One region of the Paenibacillus sp. PK1-4R genome, then DNA from elsewhere that is predicted to be linked to it. Evidence: riboswitches for the same ligand, from Rfam matches in the RefSeq annotation. Region 1 holds a riboswitch; each other region holds the start of a gene.

The links. Region 1 has a riboswitch for S-adenosylmethionine ahead of metA (homoserine O-acetyltransferase MetA). Riboswitches for the same ligand answer to the same signal wherever they lie in the genome.
Region 2: it holds a riboswitch for S-adenosylmethionine, as region 1 does, so the genes downstream of both, mmuP (S-methylmethionine permease) here and metA (homoserine O-acetyltransferase MetA) in region 1, are expected to answer to the same signal.
Region 3: it holds a riboswitch for S-adenosylmethionine, as region 1 does, so the genes downstream of both, QNO02_RS24995 (methionine ABC transporter ATP-binding protein) here and metA (homoserine O-acetyltransferase MetA) in region 1, are expected to answer to the same signal.

The regions. Positions count from the first base shown of each region.
Region 1 covers NZ_CP126535.1:2,024,262-2,030,712, reverse strand. The annotation lists gene mqnC (cyclic dehypoxanthinyl futalosine synthase) at 1-533, opposite strand, end outside; gene QNO02_RS08885 (trans-sulfuration enzyme family protein) at 775-1,947, opposite strand; gene QNO02_RS08880 (PLP-dependent transferase) at 1,944-3,131, opposite strand; gene metA (homoserine O-acetyltransferase MetA) at 3,156-4,073, opposite strand; SAM riboswitch class I at 4,310-4,433, opposite strand; gene corA (magnesium/cobalt transporter CorA) at 4,885-5,820, shown strand; gene QNO02_RS08865 (HRDC domain-containing protein) at 5,890-6,451, opposite strand, start outside.
Region 2 covers NZ_CP126535.1:6,029,077-6,035,527, reverse strand. The annotation lists gene QNO02_RS26355 (methyl-accepting chemotaxis protein) at 1-194, shown strand, start outside; gene QNO02_RS26350 (spore germination protein) at 344-2,056, shown strand; gene QNO02_RS26345 (spore germination protein) at 2,096-3,196, shown strand; gene QNO02_RS26340 (Ger(x)C family spore germination protein) at 3,193-4,395, shown strand; SAM riboswitch class I at 4,466-4,567, shown strand; gene mmuP (S-methylmethionine permease) at 4,660-6,072, shown strand; gene mmuM (homocysteine S-methyltransferase) at 6,050-6,451, shown strand, end outside.
Region 3 covers NZ_CP126535.1:5,751,590-5,758,040, reverse strand. The annotation lists gene QNO02_RS25015 (DUF2515 family protein) at 1-403, opposite strand, end outside; gene QNO02_RS25010 (thioredoxin family protein) at 546-890, shown strand; gene QNO02_RS25005 (COX15/CtaA family protein) at 1,270-2,208, shown strand; gene QNO02_RS25000 (Cthe_2314 family HEPN domain-containing protein) at 2,404-3,120, shown strand; SAM riboswitch class I at 3,250-3,390, shown strand; gene QNO02_RS24995 (methionine ABC transporter ATP-binding protein) at 3,517-4,551, shown strand; gene QNO02_RS24990 (methionine ABC transporter permease) at 4,552-5,211, shown strand; gene QNO02_RS24985 (MetQ/NlpA family ABC transporter substrate-binding protein) at 5,286-6,125, shown strand; partial or broken gene QNO02_RS30375 (DUF2167 domain-containing protein) at 6,425-6,451, opposite strand, start outside.

The DNA of each region.
Region 1 (6,451 bases):
TCAGCGCCGCCGCCTGGCAAAGAATCCAGTCCAGCTTCGTGAATGGCACGAACAACCTCTTCCAACGTAAGACCATCGGAAACCTCAACCATTTTCATAATCTCCGCTGGGGAGAAAGAGTGCATCGTGATGTTCGGGAAACGCTCTTTGATGGCTTTCAGCAGGTCTGTATAATAGCTGAAAGGCAAGTTTGGATTTGTTCCACCTTGCATCAAAATCTCGGTACCATTCACATCTTCCGTTTCCTGAATCTTCTGGAAAATAACTTCGTCCGGAAGCACATAACCTTCATCCGAACCAGGTCTCCGGTAGAAAGCACAAAAACGGCAGTACACATCACACACGTTTGTGTAGTTGACGTTACGCCCAATTACAAATGTTCTGTATGGTTCAGGGTGCATGCGTTTCATAATAACATTAGCAGCTGCCCCGATTTTGTCCACTTCATTCGATTCAAATAGCTCAATCGTGTCTTCCAAGTCCAAACGTTCGCCCCGAAGGGCTTTATCTAAGATACGGTCTACCGTACTCATCGTAAAAAAGCCTCCCTCATGAAGAGAAATTATATAACGATCCGTCCCAACTTGTTCAAGAGAAGCAAGTTCTGGTGGCAACATCGTATTTCTGTACTCCACATATCGTAACACAGGTTACATGTGAAAAAAAGCACCTTATGTACAGGTGCTTTAAAAATAAGTAAAAATTTTTACATATGGAATGGAATTTATTCGAGATTAAGTGATACGCATCGGCGTATTCGGTCATCCACTTTTACTAGGATTCCTGAAGTGCTTGCTCCAAATCTACAATGAGATCTTCGATATCTTCCAGACCTACGGAGAAGCGCAGCAAACCATCTGTAATGCCACGGTCACGGCGAACCTCAGCTGGCATTGCCGCATGAGACATCATGGCTGGGTAGGATAGAATACTCTCCACAGCTCCCAAGCTTACAGCAACAATGGGTAGCTTCACCCGGTTAAGAACTGCTTTTGCGCGATCGCCTGAACCGACGTCAAATGAAACGACAGCTCCATATCCTGTGGACTGGCGCTCATGTGCCTCACGGCCCGGATGATCCTCCAGTCCAGGATAAAAGACAGCGGTAATATCACTACGCTCATTAAGCCATGCCGCAAGTTTGGCTGTGCTCCGTTCACTATGAGCCATGCGAGCCCCCAAGGTTTTCATCCCGCGCATCAGAAGCCAGGATTCTTGTGCCCCGAGTACAGTTCCAAGTCCATTTTGTAACTGTTTCAGTTGTACGCCAAGTGATTCCGTACGAGCAACGGCTAACCCTGCCAGTACATCACTATGACCTCCGAGAAACTTCGTAGCACTATGTACGACGATGTCCACACCAAGCTCAATTGGACGCTGATAGTACGGAGTCATAAAGGTGTTATCCAGAATCGTGATCAGGTCATGTTCCTTCGACCAGTCAGTTACGGCAGCGATATCCGTAATTCGCAGTGTAGGGTTGGACGGTGTTTCCATATAAACTGCCTTGGTGTTTGGCTTGAGTGCCGCTTTTACTTCATCAATGTTGGTCATGTCTACAAAGGTTGTCTCGATCTGCATACGGCTTAATATGGAAGTAAGCAAACGATACGTACCTCCATATACGTCTTCCGTTACAATCATGTGATCCCCTGCGGAGAACATCATGAACACGCTTGAAATCGCAGCCATCCCCGAAGAATAGGCAAAGCCTCGTGCACCGCCCTCCAGCAATGTGATGTAATCTTCCAAAGCCTGACGTGTCGGATTACCCGAACGACTGTAATCATGCTGAGGCGGATTGAAGATATCAAAATGATGGAAGGTTGATGCTTGGTAGATCGGTACACTGGATGCTCCAGTCGTTTTGTCAATTTCATCTCCAAAATGGAGCAATTTGGTATCAAATTTCAACTCGGAATTGGGTTTGTTATTGGACTCACTCATGAGTGCACGCCTCCTTCCACTTCCTGTTGTGCAGCTGTCAGCGCATTGCCGAGATCTGCAATCAGATCATCCGCATGTTCAATGCCTACGGAGAACCGGAGCAAACGGTCATCCACACCTACGGCGTCACGAATCTCAAGCGGAATATCCGCATGCGTTTGTACCGCTGGGTAGGTCATGAGTGATTCGACTCCGCCGAGACTTTCGGCAAAAGCAATGAGTTTGATATGACGCAGCAATGGTTCAACATAACGTGCATCCTTCACTTTGAAAGAGAAGATACCTGTGTTACCCGTGGATTGTTTGTTCTGTATCTCATACCCCGGATGATCGGATAGACCTGGATGATATACTTCAACCACCGCTGGGTGCTCAAGCAAGTATTTGGCAATAGTAAGTGCATTGTGCTCATGACGCTCCATGCGAAGAGCCAGCGTTTTCATACCTTTCATCAACTGGTAGGAGTCACTTGGAGACAATACCGCTCCAATGGAATTATGCAGGAACGCCATCTCTGCAGATAACGCTTCACCTTTGGTAATAATTAGTCCGGCCAACACATCATTGTGTCCGCCCAGATATTTGGTAGCGCTATGAATGATGATATCGGCACCCAGTTCAATCGGACGTTGGAAAAATGGAGTCAGCAACGTGTTGTCAACAATAGTCAACAGGTTGTAACTTTTCGCCCAGGAAGCAACGGCTTCCACATCGGTGATCATCATCAGTGGATTGGTTGGTGTCTCAATAAATACAGCTTTTGTATTCGGCTGACGAACCTTCTCCAGTGCTGCAATGTCATTCGTGTCCACATAACTTGCCGTTACGCCGAAACGGGACAGAATACGTTCCAGCAGACGATAGGTTCCACCATACAGATCCAGCGATACAATCAGATGATCCCCTTGACCAAACATGGCAAAGATCGTTTGCAGCGCGGCCATTCCCGAGCTACAGGCAAACCCTGCATCACCAGACTCCAGCGCTGCGGCGGCTTCTTCCAATACTTTACGGGTTGGATTAGTCGTACGAATATAATCAAACCCCGTGCTTTGTCCAAGCTTCGGGTGGCGAAACGCAGTGGATTGATAGATCGGAAAGTTAATGGCGCCTGTTACCGGTTCATTGATGGACCCAATTTGTGCTAAGCGGCTTTCGATTTTCAACTTGTTGTTGTCTTCCATTGCTGCATCCTCCTGTAATCTCGATTAGATTTGCGGGCCAATATCGTAAGGTGTTTCTTGATACACATAGTAATTGAGCCAGTTAGAGAATAATAAGTTGGCATGAGCGCGCCAAGTAGCCGGTGGCACACGGGAAGGATCATCATTCGGATAATAATGTCTAGGCAATGCGATATCCAACCCTTTGGCTGCATCCCTGTCATACTCCCACTTTAATGAGAACGGGTCATACTCGGCATGTCCTGTGGCAAAAATCTGTTTGCCGTCTTTGGTAGCAACCAGGAAAATCCCCGCTTCCTCGGATTCAGCCAAAATCTCTAAATTCTCATTCTTTTCAATATCTTCGCGTCTCACTTCCGTATGACGGGAATGTGGAACGTTGAATACTTCATCGAATCCACGCAACAACGGAACATGTGGTTTATTAATGGTATGTGGGAAAACGCCAAAACACTTTTCATCCAGTGCAACCTTGGGTACGTCAAAATGATGGTATAAACCTGCCTGGGAAGCCCAACATATGTGGAGGGTTGAAGTTACATTGGTTTTGGTCCATTCGAAGATCTCCTGGATTTCATTCCAATAGTTCACGTCTTCGAAATCCATCTGTTCCACCGGGGCACCCGTAATAATCATTCCATCGAAACGGCGGTGCTCAATCTCATCAAAGGTTTTATAGAACAGATCCAAATACTCCTGAGACGTATTCTTCGACGTATGGGATTTGGGATGTACGAGAACGACATCCACCTGAATAGGCGTGTTTCCCACCAGACGAAGCAATTGTGTTTCGGTCGTTTCCTTTGTGGGCATCAGGTTTAATATAGCGATACGGAGTGGACGAATATCCTGCTGATATGCAGAAGTTTCATCCATGACGAAGATATTCTCTCCTTCAAGTACTTCTTTTGCTGGTAGAGTATCGGGTATTTTGATTGGCATAGTAAGTCTAACTCCTCCTTTTGCATAGATAGATGCAGCCACCCCTGGCTTGATGTCTTCACATCAATACAGGTATAGACTGCCTTGAGCTTGTAAAAACATTGAATTGCTCTTTCATCCAACGTTACAAACAACCTCAAGTTCCTTAGCGAAAATCACTGCTGAGAAGTCGGGGCATATAACAAAGACCTTCCTCGGATTTCGAGAAAGGTCATATGTAAAAAAGATATGCGCCTCTCTCATCTCTCAGTTACAACAGTGCCACTTGACACTTAGTCGCTGCAAGAATTAGCACCGTGCGGTATACCGCCGGTTGCCGGGTTTCATCGGGCCAGTCCCTCCACCTACTCTTGATAAGATTTCGCTGTATTAGATTGTAATTAAATATGGTTCACCGTCTACTTTATTACATTAATGCCCTCACGTCAAGATGCAGTTCGATGTCTGCTTCCCAGATCGGAACCGTTCATCATCCGTTGTCATACACTGCCTCAGGGCGCGAAATAGACACATTTTTGCGCTTGAAAGCACCTTGTACCAGCGGTATACTAAACAAGGTGTTATAAACCCTTATGTGAGAGGTGACATATTAAATGGATGGCGACCCGAGGCCTGACTGGCAGCCGAATTCCGACAAACTGCATAGAGAATTGACATCAGCATGCCGGCAGCGGGACGTGACTTCCGTTTGATTATATAGTGAACGCAGCCCTGATCTCCAGGCTCCGCTGCCGACCGGCTGATTTGTTCTTTTTGCGCCCATAATGATAATATCCGCCAAGTTGGCGGGTGCAGAAGGAGTAGATTAACGATGAAAATCCGGTTGGTAAACAACGGTGTATTTATTCCGGTGGACGACATTCAGCAGGCGCTGACTCCACCAGCGGAAGGGTTTTACTGGATTGATGCAGACGTAGACGATTTGGCGGTACTTCAGCCGCTGTTCTTGATGCATGATCTGGCTGTGGAAGACTGTCTTAGTGACGAAGAACAACGTCCGAAGATTGAAATTTATGAGAACCATTATTTTATTGTGATTAATAGCATCCGTTTCGATGATGAAGAGATATTTCTACGTGCGGTGAACTTATTCCTCGGCAGACATTTCATTATTAGTGTTACGAAGCAAAAGGTCAGCGAATTGCGCACACTGAAACCAATCCTGTGGGAACAGGAAATCAGTACACCGGATCGTCTGTTGTATTTGCTGGTTGACTTGATCGTTGATAATTATTTCACCGTAGGTGACCGAATTGAAGCACGGATCGAGAAACTTGAGGAAGACATTCTGATGCACACCAAAAAGTCACATCTGAATGAAATTATCGGGCTACGCAGTGAGATTCTGTGGCTGAAAAAAGTCCTTGGACCTCAGAAAGAGGTCATTAACACCCTGAACAAAAAAGATCTGCGTCTCATCGATGATCAACTGCAAAAGTATTTCAGTGACATCTATGAGAATGCTGTAAAAATATCTGAAACCTTTGAGACTTATCGCGACCTGATGGGCAACTTGCGAGAAGCCTACCAATCCAGTATTGCGAACCGGGCGAATGAGATCATGCGTGTATTTACCGCCATTACCACGGTCTTCATGCCGCTGACGGTCATTACCGGTATATACGGCATGAACTTTACGAATATGCCAGAGCTTAACTGGAAATACAGCTATTTTGTTGTGATTGGTCTGATGGTTACACTGGGCCTGAGCATGTTCTTCATTTTCCGCAAGAAAGACTGGGTATGAACTGGTATGAAATAACAAAGACGAAGCGCTCCTCCGGGAAAAACGCCTCGTCTTTTTTCATTCTAATCATTAACCAACATTCTTCTCTGTCTCTGCGTGCCGACGGAAGCGGATTCGAATCATGCGCAGTCTTTCATAGACCTGCTCCAGACTTCCTCCATCGGGTTTCTCTCCTCCATACACCTTATGTAATACTGGCTTCAGGAACGTATCTCCCAGCTCCTCATACGCACTCCATACGGCCTCTTGTTCGTTCTCTGGCATCACTGCCAACTCCACATCAAGAAGACAATCGGTGTCATAACCTTCGTGATCCAGTGCCTCTAACAGCTCAACCAACTCGCGTCGAGATAATCCGGATCGATTAACAATCTCCTCTAACGTATACCCTTCCTTCATGCCTTCAAGCACCTGCTTACGCGTGGTGAACTTATCAAGTTCCTGCTTGTACTTCTGCTCTCTCTGCTTGTATAACCAACTCTCATACTCTTCTTCCTTCAGCGCCGTGTATACCCAGTCCAGCGGGAATGTCGTTGAACGCTCCAACCCGTTTGTAATCTCCATCCATTCCGTACCATACTCAGTTGCTTTGCTCTCTCCTACGCCCGGCAGTTGCATCAGTTCATCCAGC
Region 2 (6,451 bases), 3.0 Mb from region 1:
TTAATGAGATTCGTGATAGCGTTACCGGAATAACGAAGGAGATTGGTAATATCACAGGCGGTACCAAAAAAGTAGAAGAATATGTGGAGCAGAGCCAGAAGCAGATTGAGATCGCATTGAATGATTTTACAGCAATTGCTGCTTCAGCTCACTTGTTGGATGCCAAAGCGGAGCATGTGACCAGAATCGTATAATTATAGAGCAAATAGTGGTTCCTAATACAGGAACCGCTTTTTTTTGTCGTTTAGTACACAAAAAAACGGGAATTATTGTGATCAAACGGGGACACAATACTTGGGAATACCTGCAGCTTCATCATGCAGAGAAATGTTGGGGTGGGAACATGTGGTCAACAATTGTATCCTACGTGCCGGATTGGTCCATATGGATTCAGGCATTCTTGGTCTTCATCATTCCAATTGGTATTACATTGAGCACACGCTGGATCAATGCTGCCATTAAGCGCGGAAGCTTCTCTCGCTCGAAGCAATCGTCCGTATCCTCGAAGGATATCTCGCCAGCAGCCAAAGGGCAGGGTGAAGGGACCGAAACAGGCCACTATGCCAATATTAAATTAACCGAAAAGTACAGCATAAATCTGACGAGTGTGAAAGAAAGCTTTGGTCTCAATGCAGACGTGCATATTCGGGAATTTATTATTAGGGGAACGAATACACGGGCTGCGGTGATCTATACCGAAGGCCTGGTAGATCAGGACTTAGTTGATGATCACTTGATTACACCGTTGATGTTCGAAGGTGTTCCTCTACTTAAGCAGGAGGGTTTCCTTCATCCAGACAACGCACACTTACTGTCGGCATATCTGCAAGATCAATTACTTCCTGTCAGTCTGGTTGAGGAGACGAAGTCCCTCCAAGAACTCGCAGTTGGTGTGTTGTTTGGGAAAAATGCACTGCTGGTTGATGGTTTGCCGGGTGCTTTATTAATTGGAGCTCATAAGATCAAAACACGTGGTGTAAATGAACCCCTGTCAGAGGGGCTGCTTCGTGGGCCACGTATTGGTTTTACAGAGCAATTAAGCGATAATACAGGCATTTTGCGTCGTTATGGAAGTGATCAGAGCCTGTTTATTAAGAAGTATGAAGTGGGTTCACGGATCAAAAAAGATTTGGCGATAGCCTATATTCAGGATATTGCCGATCCCAATCTCGTGGCTGAAGTATGCAAGCGAATTGAAGAGATGGATATGGATTCGATGTTGGAATCAGGTTATGTGGAACAACTCATCGAAGACAGTACCCTGAGTCCTTTTCAACAGGTACTGAATACGGAAAGACCTGACCGGGTGATGGGTGCCCTTCTGGAAGGTCGAGTGGCAATTTTGTTGGATGGAACGCCGTTTGTATTAATCGTACCAGTGACCTTTAGCATGTTGCTTCAGTCTCCCGAGGACTATTATGAACGCTGGATTCCCGGAACATTTTTGCGAGTGCTACGTTTTATGGCCGCGATGCTGGCATTGCTTGCTCCTGCGCTCTATATCTCGTTTATCTCGTTCCATCCGGGTCTTATTCCAACGAAGCTGGTATTGACGATTATTGAAACGCGGACAGGCGTGCCGTTTCCTTCGATCATTGAAGTACTGATCATGGAACTTTCGATTGAGATTCTGAGGGAGGCAGGGATACGGCTGCCTAAACCAATTGCGCCAGCGATGGGTATCGTAGGAGGTCTGATTATTGGCCAAGCAGCGGTGCAAGCGGGAATAATAAGCCAATTCCTGGTCATTGTCGTTGCGGTAACAGCCATCTCTTCCTTTACGATTCCGGTCTATAGTGCGGGATTAACGCTAAGAATTCTGCGATTTGCCGCTATGTTCAGCGCAGCCGTACTTGGATTGTTTGGCGTGGTTATGTTCTTTCTGCTTGTGTGTACACATCTGGCACGACTCTCAAGCTTTGGCGTACCTTATGTTGCACCAGCGGTACCTTATCACATGAATGAATGGAAGGATTTTGTTATCCGTGCACCGCTAAATATGATGAGAATGCGTCCCAAGATGACTAATCCGATAGATGATGATCGGAAAAAATAAATGGAATTGCATCTACTGAAGGTCTGGAGGTGAACTAAAGTGAATGGCTCCCAAGGAAAGCTAACCACGACACAGGCCGTTGTAATTATTGTCAATTACATGCTTGGTGCCGGGATATTGACGTTGCCTCGAACGACTAGCAAAGCTGTCGGAACACCGGATGTCTGGATTTCCATTATCCTATCTGGATTCATTATCATAGGTGTCGGAATAATTCTGGTTACACTGTGTCGCAGATTTCCGGAGAAAACCGTCTTCCAGTTCACTCGTGAGATTACGGGCAGCTGGATTGCTTACATACTGGGATTGTCTATGATTATGTATTTCATAGTGATTGCCGCATTCGAAATCAGAGTTATGGCTGAAGTAACCGGGATGTATCTACTCGAACGCACCCCCACCTGGGCAATTGTGATGGTCTTCATGTGGATCGGTGTATATATGATCTCAGGCGGGCTTGGCGTTATCGTACGCGTGTTTGAGATCATCCTTCCGATTACGATTATTATATTTGTGATTGAAATTTTGCTTAGTAATCAGCTATTCGAGATAGGCAATTTGAGACCCGTGCTCGGTGATGGGCTTATGCCCGTTTTCCATGGGTTGAAGCCTTCACTATTATCTTATACAGGCTATGAGGTGATGTTAATCATGACTGCCTATATGAAAAATCCGAAAAAGAGCAATAAAGCGATGACCTGGGGGATACTCATATCCACTATTATCTACTTGATCACGGTGGTGATGGTTATAGGCAGTTTATCGCTCGATGGCATCAAAACTCGAACTTGGCCAACGCTGGATTTGGTAAGGAGCTTCGAAATTCAGGGTCTGATATTCGAGCGTTTTGAATCCTTATTGCTGGTCATCTGGATTATGCAAATCTTTTCGACTACAGCTATTACACATTACTGTGCTTCGGTGGGTATTCGTGATTTGTTTCGTTCCAAAAAAATCAAAGGCATCATGTACGGCCTGCTTCCGTTCATTTATCTGACAGCAATGATTCCCAAAACCGTGGATGATACCTTCAAACTAGGAGATATGCTGGGCAATGTGTCCGTATTTTTGTTTGGCATTTTACCTCTGGTACTACTGTTGTTAAGTCTGATTCGCAAAAAAGGAGGCAAGCATGCATGATTCCACTCCGTATGTTGTTACGCTTAGCCACTGTATTATGCATTCTCTTAACGATATCCGGATGTTGGAGCAGTCGGGAGATAGAGGATCTAAGTGTCTACGTCGGTCTTGGGATCGATATCGGCAAAGAGACGGAATTTGAGAAAGACATCGCTAATCAGGGAGGAGCGTATTCCAAGCAGAACAATTTGACGGCCACGGTACAGATTGCTCCCGGTAATTCCAGCAGTCAAAAGAGCCAACAATCCGGTTCGCCTTCTTCTGGTAAAACGTCCTATTCCAATGAACAGCTTACCGGAGATTCCTTGCTGCAAATCTTTCGTCAGTTTGCACTGAGGCGAGATCATCCGCTCATCGGACATCATCTGAAGGTCATCGTTGTGTCCAAGGATATTGCCAAAAAGTATGGTCTGGATCAGCTGCTGGATTTTGTACTTCGGGATAACGATATTCGCCCTAACTGTCTGGTGTTGATTAGCCATCATCGCGCTGTTGATGTACTGACTTCAGATGATCCTTCCCGGATTCCAGCATTTTATCTGACAGGCATTACCGGTAATTCGTACTTGTCCAACAAAATCCTGGACCCTGTTCTACTCTCCAAATTAGATGCACAAATGCAATCTGGTTCCAGCTTCTTGCTCCAAAATGTACTGAACTCCAATGGAGAGGACAAATTCTCCGGTGCCAGTATCTTTGATGGGAAAACGACAAAATTCATCGGGGAACTCAGCCAAACGGATCTAGAAGGGCTATCGTGGATCAGACCTAAAGAAAAAGGAGGCATCTTGAAGACATACAATAAAGCGGGATTCACCGTGGTATATGAAATGAAAAAGAAAAAAACAAAAATAATTCCAAAAGTGGTTGGCGATGATATTTCATTCCATGTGAAGACTGAATCCGAAGGTTGGTTGATGGAGGATTGGCGTGCTCCCGAGGAAGAGGAAAAAGGTGCTTATCTCAGAGAATTGGAAAAAGAATTTGCTGAACTGGCCGAACAACAGATTCGACAGGTGTTATACAAACTTCAGCATACCTATAAAGTAGATGTTGCGGATTTTCGGGATAGCTTGCGTATCAAAGAACCCAAAACATGGAAAAAAGTCAAAGACGATTGGGATAAAATTTTTAGCACCGTGCCGATCACGTATGAGGTAAAGACCACCATCACCAATCCGGGGTCTTCCACCGAATAGCGAGGTGTGCCATTTATTATTTAAATGTTGACACATTCATGATAGATCGCTATATTAGTAAAAAATCATTTTCTTATCCAGAGAGGTGGAGGGACTGGCCCTTAGAAACCTCAGCAACAGATCTGAAGGATACTGTGCTAATTCCAGCGGGTGAAAGCCTGATAGATAGGAGCGTTTGTTTTTATTTGTCAGTAACGGCGCACTCTTTAGGCAGAGTGGGTCTTTTTTGTTTTTTCTGGATGAAGAAGTAGGGGAGCAGCAGGTATGGAGAACAACAACGACAAAGGGCATTTTCAGCGGAAAATGCAGGCACGGCATGTGGTCATGCTCTCTCTAGGAGGAGTCATTGGAACGGGATTATTCCTCAGCTCAGGTTACACCATTCAGCAAGCGGGACCACTGGGAACCATTCTGTCCTATCTGATCGGAGCCATTGTTGTATATCTGGTGATGCTCTGTCTTGGTGAACTGTCTGTTCATATGCCAGAGACGGGAGCATTTCATAGTTATGCAGCCAAATATATCGGACCGGCAACAGGCTACACGGTGGCTTGGTTATACTGGTTAACCTGGACTGTTGCGCTTGGCTCCGAATTCACAGCCGCCGGATTGCTGATGCAGCGCTGGTTCCCATCGGTCAACGTATGGATATGGAGTGCGCTCTTTGCACTGATGATCTTTCTGTTCAACGCTTTAACAGTGAAATTATTTGCGGAATCCGAGTTCTGGTTCTCATCTGTAAAAGTAGTGACGATCGTAATCTTCATTATTATCGGTGGCGCAGCCATGTTTGGTATCATTCCCATGGCGGATTCTGAACCGGCTCCATTTCTATCGAATATTACCGCATCCGGGTGGTTCCCTCATGGGGCTACAGCGATATTGATGACTATGCTTGCTGTAAACTTTGCCTTCTCAGGCACCGAGTTAATCGGCATTGCCGCAGGAGAAACGGAGAATCCGGAAAAGACGATTCCAAAAGCTATTCATACAACGCTGTGGCGTTTGGTTATTTTCTTCATCGGAACGATTATTATCTTGTCGGCCTTGCTGCCCATGTCGGATGCCAGTGTACTGGAAAGTCCGTTTGTAGCGGTAATGGAGCGGGTGGGAGTACCCTATGCAGCAGACATTATGAACTTTGTTATTCTAACGGCGATTCTCTCTGCTGCCAATTCGGGCCTATATGCATCTTCACGGATGCTCTGGTCTCTGGCTGATAAAAAAACAATCTCTCCGTGGTTTGCCAAACTGACCAAACGCGGGGTACCGCTGAATGCACTTCTGATCAGTATGGTGGGTGGTGCACTAGCTTTGCTGTCCAGCATCATTGCACCAGGTACCGTGTATATTACTCTGGTCTCCATCTCAGGTCTGGCTGTCGTTGCGGTATGGATGAGCATCAGTGCCTCCCAATACATGTTCCGCAGACAATATATCCGGGAAGGACATGCGGTCAAAGATCTGGTCTACCGCACACCACTGTATCCGGTGGTACCAATTGTTTCATTTATATTATGCCTGGCTTCATGCATAGGTATTGCCTTTGACCCGACACAGCGAATTGCGCTGTATTGTGGGGTTCCGTTTATCGCAGTATGTTACGCTGCTTATTATCTGACAGAACGTGTGAATAAGAAAAGAGGACAAGTACATGACGCAAGCACAACAGACTAACCCCATAGAACAGATCCTGCGTGAACATCCGGTCATGATTCTGGATGGAGCGCTGGCAACGGAACTTGAACAGCATGGATGTGATCTCGATGATCCACTATGGTCTGCTCGTGTGTTGCTTGAGAATCCGGATGTTATTGTTCAGGTCCATGCAGATTATTTTCGAGCAGGAGCCGACTGTGCGATTACATCCAGTTATCAGGCGACGGTGGATGGTTTCCGCAAGAGAGGGATTGATGAACAGGCAGCACTGGAGCTGATCCGCAAGACGGTGGAACTGGCTGCACAGGCGAGAGATGACGTGTGGGCAGAAGTGCAGGACGGTTTAGTAGGGAGAGAAAGCTCGACAGGTCAGCTTATAGGAGTTCCTTCGGTACGT
Region 3 (6,451 bases), 3.2 Mb from region 1:
TATGGGCCAGCAGTGCCCAATGCAGTTCGGGATATTGCTCATAACATTCCAGATAGGCTGCCGTGCGGGTGATATTACTCCGATTGTGCTCCTGGGTCAGTGTCTTAATCTCTTCCAGAATGATGCAATCTTCTTCGCAGACGAGTGCACTTTGAACCTGGTCCGTGCGTGCAAAAGACTTGCCGCTGGCAGGTAACAAACGCTCCACCTCAGACTGTAAGGCAGCTGCCGTATCTGTATCCCACTCGATGTCACGTAATGGGTGACGAAGCTGTGCTGAAGCTTGCCATGCAGCCTGTTTGCCACGCCAGATTTCCCGGGCAGCACCCGGAATGGAACGGACAATCTGCAGGAGGGACCCGTGATGTTGTTCGCTGGAAGAATCGGTTCTGGTGGAAGTCATGATGTGACATCCTTTCATGAGGTTCTGGGTTTAAATTCACAGACCATGTGGTTTATTCTAAGTATGCGCTGATTATTTGACTTCCACTCGCCAATTTGCTTCACTTAGGGTAAGACAAGGTACAGAAAGGGAGATGAACCGAATGGAACAGATTACTTCCAAACCGGCTTTTGATGTAGCCATCCAATCCCCACGTTTGACGATTGCCGTATTCAAGGCAGACTGGTGTGGTGACTGCAAATACATCGATCCGTTTATGCCTGAGGTTGAAGAGAAATATGCACGTGAACTGACTTTAATTGAGGTCGACGTGGATCAGGTTGGAACCGTTAGTGAAGAGCAGAATATTCTTGGCATTCCGAGCTTTGTGGCGTATACAGATGGCCGCGAACTCGTACGGTATGTGAACAAGCTGCGCAAGTCGAGAGAAGAGATTGAGCAGTTCCTGGATCGCGCAGTCGAAGTGTACAACACGATCCATAAATAATGTTATATAAGTTCAACTAATGAATATTTACACAGACACACAGACACTGTCTCCGTTATTGTGTAATGTTTCATTGAACTTATATAAAAGTATGACAGGTTCATGTTGTAAAAGGGTATACTAAAAGAACGCCATTTCTCTTGAAATAGGGAAATGGCGTTTGTATGTTCGGCATGTTCTATGCAAGAGACGTTTCTGTACATAACTCCAATGACCTGTGGGTCATTATTTCACCAGACGTTAACATTTTGTCACAAAGCGCGACGTCAATGAACATTTTATCCGGTATAATGAATTTAGTTGTGAAATAAGTGTCAAAGTACCGAAACAAGCGGAGAATATTCTTCGCCATCTTAAACCAACAGCGGGTGAGAAAAAATTGAAACACTTAACTTTGTTTAAATGGTTAACCGTATTAACCTGTCTTGTCATGTTTCTGGCCACTTTTGGTGGAGGCATCGTAACCAAAACGGAATCTGGCCTTGGCTGCGGAACGGAATGGCCTTTATGTAACGGAAAACTCGTTCCGGCGCATACTGTGGCTTCACTTATTGAATATTCCCATCGCGCTGTAAGTGCACTGGCTGGACTGTTGTCCATTGCCTCGTTTGTTGCTTTTCTGCGGTTTGGCAAGTCACGCCGTGACCTGCAATTGTTTTCTTTCTTAACTCTGGTATTTGTTATCGTCCAGGGAATCATGGGGGCTTTTGCCGTTGTCTTCTCCCAATCTTCAGCAGTCATGGCACTGCATTTTGGCTTTGCACTGATTGCTTTTGCCAGTTCTCTAATGATGGCGCTGGGCATCAGGCAAGAGGCAAAAGATGGCGGATTGGAGCGACTGAATAAATACCCTCGGGTTAGTAAAAAATTCAGGAATCTGGTCTGGTTCTCCACCATTTACACATATCTCGTGGTATACACGGGTGCATTTGTGAGTCACACGGATTCTGCCGGCGGATGTTCCGGATTTCCGCTCTGTAACGGGCAGATTATTCCTGAGCTTTCGGGTGGGGTAGCGGTTGCTTTTGCTCACCGTGCAGCAGCTGCGTCGCTCGTGATTGTTATTGCAATCCTGGGTCACTTCGCTTACCGTAATCATCCGGACAATAAGGAAATGCGTACTCTGGGTGTGGTATCCGTTGTTCTTATTCTGATGCAAGTAGTCATTGGTATTTTCATGATGGTGACAATGAACCGTCCGGAAGTATACATGTTCGTAGCTCTTGCTCATATGCTGGATATCGCCATATTGTTCGGAGTCTTAACGTATATGAGTTTCCTGGTGTACAAGCTGTATCGCCCGGTTAATCGTTTCTAAGATATAGATTCACTTTTTCAAAGGTACTTGGGCTAAATATGAAAGTCCACCATCCAGTGATGTACATCATTGGACAGGTGGACTTTGTTTGATGTCAGGGGGATCAGGGCAACCTATGGCAAGCAGCAATTACACGGATTGGATGATGTGTTAAGGTGATGAATTCTTGTTGATTTGGAAAAGAGGAGGTTAGATATGCTGCGAACGTTGTTGGGGGAAAAGCCACGTATAAACGAAGGTAAATTGAAGGCAGCGATGGACGCAATGGCGCATACGCTTGAGCTATTTCAACGACAAATGCATGTGGACCATGATCCCACGCATGACTATCGGAAGCTGTATGTGTGGACTCAGGGACTCATCTCCTCACTGGATGAACTGGAGCAAAGCTGTTTCGCTGCTGCTCATTTTCGCAAAAAGGTCGTTGCAGGTTCAACGGATGATATGACGCCGACTGAAAAAGCCGAGTATGCTCGGTATGTGTATTTCTACAAAGATGGCTTTATCCGCTGCTTTGCCATTCTGGATAAAGTCGGCACCGTCTTAAATGAAATATTCCAACTGAATACGTCAAATACCAAAGCGCATTTTTCCTATTTTACTGTGTTGAGGCAGTTCGATTATGTGAGGGAGCATCATGATCTTGCGTTGCGATTGATTCAGATCAAGGACTCTTATCGTGAGCCGATGAGCAAGCTGCGCAAACGTCGTAATATGGAAATTCACTACATGAACTCCGAAATGCACGATGACCTGTGGCAGTTACACCAGACATTACAAGGTAAAGTGAAGTTGGAGGATCTGAATCAGCATGTGCAGGAAATGCGTCAAGGCGTCGATATGGTCTGTGAAACGTTAACAGCCTCTTATAGTTATATCAATAATATATGGAAAAGAAATAATTCCCTTTGACAAATCGGAATACTTGGAATATACTGAGTTTCAATCGAATGTTACACGGATAGAACTGATATTTCGGAAGTTACGTTCACATTATAAAGCATAAACTACATGAACTTATAAAATCCTACAACAACATATTTCTTATCGAGAGCGGCGGAGGGACAGGCCCGATGAAGCCCGGCAACCGATTTGTAACGACATGATCTTGTATCATTCGTTATAGATGTTAGGTGCTAATTCCTACAAAATGGTGCAAGACACGATTTTGGCAGATGAGAAGGTATATTCTTTCACGTGAAGAGCCCTCTTTGTATCTGCAAAGGGCTCTTTTTTTGTACTTTAAGGGGAGTTTTCCTTTAGATCGGGTAAAGATACATGTAGGTGGTTGGAAAGGGGCAAGTGCGATTGATTGAATTAAAAGGTTTAACGAAAACATACGGCAAAGGGGCAAAATCTACAACAGCGTTATCCGAGCTGAATTTGAGCATCCAAAAGGGCGAAATCTACGGAGTGATTGGCCATTCTGGAGCGGGCAAAAGTACATTGATTCGCTGTATTAATTTGCTGGAGCGCCCTACGGAGGGTGAAGTATGGGTTGACGGGATCAACCTGACTGAACTGAGCAAAACCGAATTGCAGCAACAGAGACGCAAGATCGGGATGATTTTCCAACACTTTAATTTGTTATCCTCGGCAACGGTATATGACAATGTAGCTTTTCCACTAAAACTTGTGAATACACCCAAAGATGCCATTGATCGCAAAGTGAAGGAAATGCTCGCACTGGTTGGTCTGGAACACCATAGCAGCAAATATCCGGCTCAATTATCGGGTGGACAGAAACAACGTGTCGGGATTGCGAGAGCACTTGCAAGTGACCCAAATGTACTTCTCTGTGATGAGGCTACTTCGGCACTTGATCCGCAGACGACAAATTCAATCCTGAAGTTACTGCTCGACATTAATGAAAAGTACAACCTTACAATTGTGCTGATCACACATGAGATGCATGTCATTCAGAACATCTGTGACAAGGTAGCTGTCATTCATCAAGGTGGCATTGTGGAACAAGGACCTGTAACAGAAGTGTTCCTGAAGCCGCAGCACGCGATTACGCGGGACTTCATGATGCGTGACCATGAAGCTGGACTTGCCCTAGAGGAGACGGCTCTGGCGAATGCAAGCATTGAATTGCAGGCAGGTGTTGCTTCCAAACTTGTGAAGATATCTTTTCTGGGTAACAAAACGTATGAAGCGATTTTGTCCAGGACGGTACGTAAGACGGATGTGGATTTTGCCATCCTGCAGGGTACAATCTCTACGATTAAACAGGTGCCTTATGGACAGCTGACCGTTCGGTTCGAGGGTGATTCAATTGCGATTGATCGGACGATATCAGAATTGACCGCAGAGGGACTTGATGTGGAGGTGCTTCGTTAGATGGATTTTTCAACCGTACGTTGGGAAGAGGTTGGTAAAGCTTCCATAGAGACACTGCAAATTCTGGGTGTATCAGGCTTGTTTACCGTTATCTTTGGTTTACCACTCGGAGTTCTGCTGTTTATGACAGCCCGATCTGCTTCGATCAAGTCACGGACGGTGTACATTATATTGTCCTTGATTGTAAATATTTTGCGATCAGTTCCATTTATCATTTTGATTGTTGCTCTTATCCCATTCACTCGTTCACTCGTCGGTACAGCTACAGGTGTGTTAGGTGTTATACCACCTTTAGTTATTTCAGCAGCTCCTTACTTTGCTCGATTGGTGGAGACGACGTTGCGAGAAGTTGACCGGGGTGTAATTGAGGCGGCGCAGTCGATGGGTGCATCAACCGGACAGATTGTAAGACGGGTATTACTGCCTGAGGCGTTACCTGGTTTGGTTGCCGGGATAACCATTACCATCGTTACACTCGTCTCTTATACGGCAATGGCGGGCATGGTTGGTGGTGGAGGTCTAGGAACGCTAGCAATCAACTATGGGTATTATCGTTATCAAAATGAAATCATGATCATATCCGTAGTGTCGATGATTATTCTAGTGCAAATTCTCCAGATGGCCGGAGATCGTTTGGTTACATTTTTCACCAGGAAATAACACATAGATAACATGATGGCTATGCATTCGTGCGGACGCCACATGAAAAAATGATTAGAGAAGGGGTTTTACACATGAAAAAATGGTCTTTCGCTCTACTTAGCCTTATGTTGATTGCAGTTCTCGCAGCTTGCGGAAACAACAAGGACGCCGATAGCGGCGCAGACAATTCAGCAGGTGCACCACGTACAGTTGAATTGAAAGTTGGAGCTTCACCTACACCACACGCAGAGATTCTGGAAAGCATCAAGCCTGAACTGGAAGCACAAGGTATTCGTTTGCAAGTCGTTACGTTTAATGACTATGTACAACCCAACCAGCAACTTGCTGACGAAAAATTGGATGCAAACTTCTTCCAGCATCAGCCTTATCTGGACACAGAGAATAAAGAACGTGGATTCAACCTCGTTGCTGTAACACCTGTTCATGTTGAACCTTTTGGTGGATACTCCAAAAAGATTAAGTCTTTGGATGAATTGGCTGACGGCGCAAAAGTAGCAATTCCAAATGACCCATCCAATGGTGGACGTGCTCTGTTGTTGCTCGCGAAAGAAGGCATCATTACGCTGAAAGACAACACAAATATCACATCTACGATTCAAGATATCACAGCAAATCCGAAGAACCTGGATATCATCGAGCTGGATGCAGCCATGATGCCTCGTCAATTGGATGAAGCGGATCTGGTATTCATCAACGCCAACTATGCGCTTGAAGCGAACCTGAATCCGGCAAATGATGCTTTGCTGATCGAAGATCTGCAAGGTAACCCATATGCTAACATTCTCGTTTCCCGTGAGGATAATAAAGATGCAGATGCAATCAAGAAACTGGCTGCTGCACTGCATTCCGAAGAAGTTAAAACATTTATCAAAGAACGTTATAAAGGTGCAGTTGAACCTGCAACTGAATAATTCACGATATGTATGACATGATGTGAAGCTATATAAAATAAGCCGTATATCTCTCCAGAAGAGATATACGGCTTATTTTATGTTTCCTGAGTCTGTGCTGATGTGGGGATCAACATAAGTCAGAGTTTTTCCGTTTTATCAGCGCTATAGTGATGTCCAGATTGACGGTAGTAGGACAATTCATTTTGATCAGCATACTGCTGTTCATTTGCTTCTTGCAGATACATGCTCTCGGAAGGAGAGAGTTTTTCTTCTTCTCCATTTGAGCTTTTGATTTTGTATCTGATCCAACCGATTAGTCAGAGAACGACAACCAGGATCAAGGC